2 regions of the Brevundimonas sp. Br13 genome follow, and region 2 is predicted to be linked to the other one. Evidence: riboswitches for the same ligand, from Rfam matches in the RefSeq annotation. Region 2 holds a riboswitch; the other holds the start of a gene.

Region 1 (3,311 bases), 1.3 Mb from region 2:
GGGTCAGGCGAGGTTCACTACGGAGGGACGACCCGCGACCTCAACGCGGCGATAGCGGGGTCCGGCAGCGTCTATGTTGCGGCGGCGACCGGCTCGGTCTCCCGGTCAATCGTCGGCTCAGGCTCCGTTCAAATCGGACGCTGACATCCGCTTCTCGCCGCTGGAAGGCTCCGGTCGTGGAACCCCGGATCTTCCGCAATGGGACGGCGGCGATGAAAAAGCCCCGGCGGATCGCTCCGCCGGGGCTCTTTTTAGTCAGCAGGCCGTCAGGCTTAGAAGGCGCCCAGGACGCTGGTGATGGCCGAAACGCCCAGGTTGGCGCCGGCCCGGTCGCGGGCTTGCAGACCGCCGCCGAAGCTGTAGCGCAGGCCGACCGACCAGGTGTCGACGTCGACCGACTCGATGTCGGCGCGGGTGTAGGAAGCGCCGACCGAGAACGGGCTGTTCTCGATTTCGTACTCGGCGCCAACGCCGTAGGTCCAGGCGTCCACGTCGCCGCCGGCGACATCGACGTTGTTGTAGCTGACGCCGGCGTTCAGGCGCAGGTTCGGCATGACGTAGAAGGCGGCGTCGCCGCCGACGGTCCAGATGTCGGCGTCTGCGTCGTCGGCCGTGGTGTAGGCGACCAGGCCGGTCAGGGTCGCGTTGGACAGGTACTTCTGGGCCTCGGCGCCGACGGTCCAGACCGGCTCATCGCCCGAGCCGATGCCGTTGGCGGCGACGAAGGCGCCGGCGCGGACGTCCGAGGTCCACATCTTGGTCAGGTGGGCGGCGGCGACGCCGGTGAAGTCTTCTTCACCGAAGGCCTTGGTGTAGTCGACGGCGCCGTTCAGGGTCACGGTCCAGTCAGCGGCCGGCAGGGCGACCGTGCCGTCCACGGTCCAGACGTCGGCGTCGACATCGTTGCCGGCGACCTCGATCGAGGGGTTGGAATAGGTCACGCCGACCGAGCCGACGGCGTCTTGGGCGAAGGCCGGGGCGGCGAACAGGGCGGCGGCCGTGGCGAGGAGGATCGTCTTCATTTTCTTTTGTCCTTAGCAGTCTCGACCCGGATGGGGGTCCGGGGAGGGCGGCTGCTATCAGGCGAAGACGAAGCTGAGCATTAAATCGTCGTTACGTAAGTGTCTTGAAACTGTCGTGTTGCCCATCCGCCACGCCTTGTGGTCGCAATGTGTCAGGGGTGGGCGTATCTGGAGGCAAAGTGTTAAGATGTGGCAATCGCATAATCGTATAAGCATATCCTTATGTGTATTGACGGCTTGCTTATTGTGAGGCATCCTCAGCCGTCGTGGTCTGCACGTGGTCTTCGGAGCGCGTGGAGCTAAGAGGGAAGCCGGTGTGAAACCGGCGCTGCCCCCGCAACTGTAAGCGGCGAGTCGAAGGTCCATCTCGTGTCACTGGCGTTCACGCCGGGAAGGCCGGACCCTAGGTGTCGACCCGTGAGCCAGGAGACCTGCCCCGACAGATAACGTCCTCCGGCGGGGTGTCCGGTCAGGCCGCATGCGCGCCGCCGGACCCTGCACGTCCGCGTCGGCGTCCGCGCGACCCTGTCCGAAGCCTGGCCACAACACAGGTTTCGAACGTCATGACCCGCCACACCGTCCAGGTCGCCACCCTCGGCTTTCCCCGCATCGGCCCCAAGAGAGAGCTGAAGACCGCGCTCGAGGCCTATTGGGCCGGCAAGACCGACGCCGAGACCCTCCTGTCTACCGCCGCTGAGCTGCGCGCCCCGACCTGGGCGCGCCAGCGCGACCTGGGGGCCGACGTCGTGCCGTCCAACGACTTCTCTCTCTATGATCATGTGCTCGACCTGACGGCCATGGTGGGCGCCGTGCCGGCCGCCTACGGCTGGCGCGGGGAGCGGGTCGATCTGGCGACCTATTTCGCCATGGCCCGTGGATCGCGAGGCGACAGCCAGCCGTGTGCGCACGGCCATGTCCATGCGAGCGGCGAGGGGACGCCGGCCATGGAGATGACCAAATGGTTCGACACCAACTACCATTATCTCGCGCCGGAGTTCACCTTCGATCAGGTGTTCCGTCTCGGCTCGACCAAGGCGCTGGACGAATATCTGGAGGCCAGGGCGCTGGGGATCGAGACCCGGCCGGTGCTGCTGGGACCGGTCTCTTATCTCCTGCTGGGCAAGACGCGGGGCGAGCCGTTTGACGTCCTCAGCCTGCTGCCGCGCCTGCTGCCGATCTATGCCGAGGTGCTGCGGTCCCTGGCCCGCGCCGGCGCCACCTGGGTGCAGATGGACGAGCCCTGCCTGGTCACCGATCTGAGCGATGAGGCGAAGGCGGCTTACGACCACGCCTATCGTGTGCTGACCGACGTGACGCCGCCGATCAAGCTGATGCTGACCACCTATTTCGGTGGGCTCGGGGATAATCTGGAGGCCGTGCTGCGCCTGCCGGTTCACGGACTGCACATCGACCTGATCCGGGCGCCGGAGCAGTTGGCCCAGGTCGCGTCGGGGGCGCGCCCCGACCAGGTGCTTTCGCTCGGCGTCATTGACGGCCGCAATGTCTGGAAGGTCGACCTCAACGCCGTGCTGGACAAGGTGGAGCCTTTGGTCGCGGCTGGACGCAGGGTGGTGATCGCTCCGTCCTGCTCCTTGTTGCATACGCCTATTGACCTGGAACGGGAGACCGGGCTCGATCCCGAGATCAAGGACTGGCTGGCCTTCGCCGTGCAGAAGGTGGCCGAGTTGGCCACCCTGGCGCGGGCGTTGAATGAAGGCCGCGGCGCGGTGAAAGCGGCGCTCGACGCCTCGACCTCCTCGGTCGCCTCACGTCGCACTTCACCGCGCATCAACGACCCCAAGGTCCAGGCGCGAGCCGCCGATGCCGACCCCGCCCTGGCGCTCAGAAACTCCTGCTTTGAAATTCGTCGCCAGGTTCAGCGAGGGCGTCTGAATCTGCCCGCCTATCCGACCACCACCATCGGCTCCTTTCCTCAGACGGCTGAGATCCGAAAGGCGCGCGCTGATCACGGGCGAGGCGTCATCGACGATGCGGCCTACGCCCGCTTGCTGCGCGACGAGACCGCGCGAACGGTCAAGTGGCAGGAGGCGCTCGGCCTGGATGTCCTGGTCCACGGCGAGTTCGAGCGCAACGACATGGTCCAGTATTTTGGCGAGCACTTGTCCGGCTTCGTCTTCACAAAGGCCGCCTGGGTGCAGTCCTACGGTTCGCGCTGCGTGCGCCCGCCGATCCTCTATGGCGACGTCGCGCGGCCGAGGCCGATGACGGTCGAATGGTGGCGCTATGCGCAGGGTCTGACCAACAGACCGGTGAAAGGCATGCTGACGG
Region 2 (3,311 bases):
CCGGTAAGCGGGTCCACCTGACCGATGAACAGGCCCGCGATCCCCTCGGCGACGGACAGGCCCACGCGCACCGCCGCCAGGTCGCGCGGACCGCCGCGCCCCAAGGCCAGCCGTCCGACCGCCCGCGCCACATCGGCCGACGCCTTCAGACCGTCGCGGAGGTCGCGCCGCAGATCGCGCCGCTCCAGCAGCCATTCGACGGCGTCCAGCTGTTCATTGATCGCCAGGGGGTCGCGCAGCGGTCGGGCGATCCGTTCCGCCAGGGCCCGGGCCCCGCCCGAGGTGACGGTGCGGTCGATACAGGCCAAGAGCGAGCCTTCACGTTCGCCCCTCTGCGTTCGGTCGATCTCCAGACTGGCGCGGGTCGCCGGGTCGATGGCCAGAAACCCGCTCTCGCCCAGACGGCGGGGCGGGGCCAGGGCCGGAACCTTGCCGGCCTGGGTCGTCTCCAGATAGGCGGCGATCAGGCCGAGCGCCGAGACCTCGGCCTCCTCGAAGGCGCCGAAACCGTCCAAGGCCGCAACCCCGTACAGCCGCTCGACCCGCGTCCGCGCCGCCTGGGGCTCGGCGATGGCCGAGGCCAGGGCCTGAACCACGCCGCCGGACCCGTCCAGGGCGTCCCGCGTCGTCGGGTCGGAATAGATCCGGTCAGTGACCAGAACCTCGGACGGGCGGAAGGCGGCCAGCGTCGCCCCGAGATCCTCCAGCGCACAGGCGACGCTGTCCACCGCGCCGGAAGACAGTTCGACCACCGCCACGGCCGCCCGACCCTTGCGCACCGCTGCGGCGGCCAGCCGGTTGGCGCCGCGCGCGTCCAAGAGACTGTCCTCGGTCAGGGTGCCGGGCGTCACCACCCGCACCACGCCGCGCTGGACCACGGCCTTGCCGCCGCGCTTCTTGGCCTCGGCCGGGTCTTCCAGCTGTTCGCAGATGGCCACCTTGTGGCCCAGGCGGATCAGCCGGGCCAGATAGCCCTCCATGGCGTGGACCGGCACCCCGGCCATGGGGATGTCCTCGCCCTGGTGCTTGCCCCGCTTGGTCAGGGTGATGCCCAGAGCCGCCGCCGCCACCTCGGCGTCCTTGAAGAACAGCTCGTAGAAGTCGCCCATGCGGAAGAACAGGATGGCGTCCGGCTGTCCGGCCTTGGCCGTCAGATACTGGGCCATGAAGGGCGTGGCGCCCTCCAGAGAGGCGGCGATGTCAGGCGGGTGAGAGACAGGGGCGTTCATGTTGCGACAGGGTGACGGATCGCGTCCTGGCGCTCAAGCCCGTTGACCGGCTCTTGCACAGGCTTGTCGCCCCTGCGATAGGCCGGATCAGGCGGTTAAGGGAACACGGTGAGACACCGTGGCTGTGCCCGCAACTGTAGGCGGCGAGAGCGTCGTCCGTCCGGGGTCTAGACCTCGGCGCCACTGGGTGACTGGGAAGGCGAGGACGGCGGTTTATGACCCGCAAGCCAGGAGACCTGGCCGCCGACGTCGCTCGCTCCTGTCCGGGACCAGACAGAGGCGCGGTTTCTCCGTGGAAGCGACCCGATCTTGCGTCGTCCCGGCCTCGCGGCCGGGCGGATCGGCTCGCTGGTCACGACCCTGCGCGCGCATTCGCCGGGCCGATACGGGGACATCGCTCACAATGAAGCGCTCCATTCTTTCATCGACGGCGGCCATGGCCGCCGTCATCGCCGCACCCGCTTTCGCCGATGAGGCGACCCAGCTGGACGAGGTCGTGGTCACCGCCACCCGCCTGCCCGCCATCGTCGCCGAGACGCCCGGCGCCCGGGTCATCGATTCTAGGATCATCGAGCAACGCGGCGCCGTCTTCGCCGCCGACATCCTGTCCGACGTGCCTGGCCTGTCGGTGACGCGAACGGGGGCCTTCGGCGGGATCGCCCAGGTCCGCATGCGCGGCGCGACGCCGGGCAAGACCCTGGTGCTGGTGGACGGGGCGCCGATCAATGATGCGGCCGAACCGAACGGCGCCTATGACTTCTCCAGCTTCGAACTGGCCGACATCGACCGGATCGAGGTGCTCAGTGGTCCGCAGTCGTCCCTGTGGGGATCGGACGCCATCGGCGGGGTGATTTCCTTCACCACGCGCGAAATCGATGGCGTTCGCGCCGAGGCCGAGGCCGGCAGCTTCGACACGGCGCGCGGTCGTCTGTCGGCCGGCGTCGCCAATGAGACCTACGCCTTCAGCGCCTATGTCTCGCGCTTCCAGACCGACGGGATTTCCGCGGCGGACAAGGCGGACGGCAATCCCGAGACCGACGGCTTTCGCAGCACGACCCTGGGCGCCAAGGGCCGCTATGTCCTGTCCGACGCGGTCAAGGTCGAAGGCGCGGCGCGCTGGAACGACAGCCACGCCGACATCGACGGCTTCCCCGCGCCTGACTATGTGCTGGCCGACACCGGCGACGCCCAGGACAGCGAACAGTGGTCGGGCTTCGGTCGGGTGACGGCCCAGGCTTTCGGTCTTGATCATCAGTTCAGCATCTCGGCGTCCGATCTGGAGCGCACCTCCTACAGCGACGGCTTCGGCTCGACCTTCAGCGGCGACCGTCAGGCCTACCGCTGGCAGGCGGACGGTCAGGCGCAAGGCGTGGACTACGCCTTCGGCGTCGAACGCAACGAGGCCTCGGCGGCCCTGTCGTCAGGTCTGTCGCGCGACCTGTCGATAACCTCGGTGTTCGGCGTGGCCCGGTATGACGCCGGCCCGCTGAACCTGAGCGGCGGATTGCGGTACGACGACACGGACGATTTCGGCTCAAAGACCACGGGGCGGATTTCGGCGGCCTATGATCTGGCCGGCGGCTTCATCCTGTCGGGCGCCTATGGCACAGGCTTCAAGGCCCCGACCGTCAGCCAAGCGGTGTGCGACTATTGTTTCGCGCCCCAGCCGTGGCCCGCGCTGAAGCCGGAGACGGCCGACAGCGTCGAGATCGCCCTGGGCTGGGCCTCCGCCGGCGGTCGGTTCGAGGGACGCGCGACCCTGTATCGGCTGAACGTCGAGGACCAAATCACCTATTCCGCCGGCCGCTACGTCAACGTCGCCAAGACGCGGTCGGACGGGCTCGAGCTGGAAGGCCGCGCGCGCCTCGGCGCCGGTTTCGACCTGACCTTGGCCTACGCCTGGACCGACGCTGCGGACCGCACCACGGGCGCTCGCCTGCTGCGCGTGCCCGAACACGCCGGTTCGGCGACCCTGGGCTGGACGGGGGATCGCCTGTCCGGCGCCCTGACCGTGCGGGCGGAAGGCGATCAGGACGACTCTGGCGGCTTTTCCACAGTGGTCCGCGAGAGCTTCGTCACGGC

The links. A riboswitch is a leader RNA that binds a small molecule or an ion and turns the genes downstream of it on or off. The one in region 2 is predicted to bind cobalamin.
Region 1: it holds a riboswitch for cobalamin, as region 2 does, so the genes downstream of both, metE (5-methyltetrahydropteroyltriglutamate--homocysteine S-methyltransferase) here and ACZ5M6_RS02675 (TonB-dependent receptor plug domain-containing protein) in region 2, are expected to answer to the same signal.

The regions. Positions count from the first base shown of each region.
Region 1 is NZ_AP044008.1:1,851,496-1,854,806, forward strand. Features, by position in the region: gene ACZ5M6_RS09085 (head GIN domain-containing protein) at 1-144, shown strand, start outside; gene ACZ5M6_RS09090 (porin) at 273-1,022, opposite strand; cobalamin riboswitch at 1,273-1,475, shown strand; gene metE (5-methyltetrahydropteroyltriglutamate--homocysteine S-methyltransferase) at 1,586-3,311, shown strand, end outside.
Region 2 is NZ_AP044008.1:547,342-550,652, forward strand. Features, by position in the region: gene mutS (DNA mismatch repair protein MutS) at 1-1,229, opposite strand, end outside; cobalamin riboswitch at 1,280-1,487, shown strand; gene ACZ5M6_RS02675 (TonB-dependent receptor plug domain-containing protein) at 1,633-3,311, shown strand, end outside.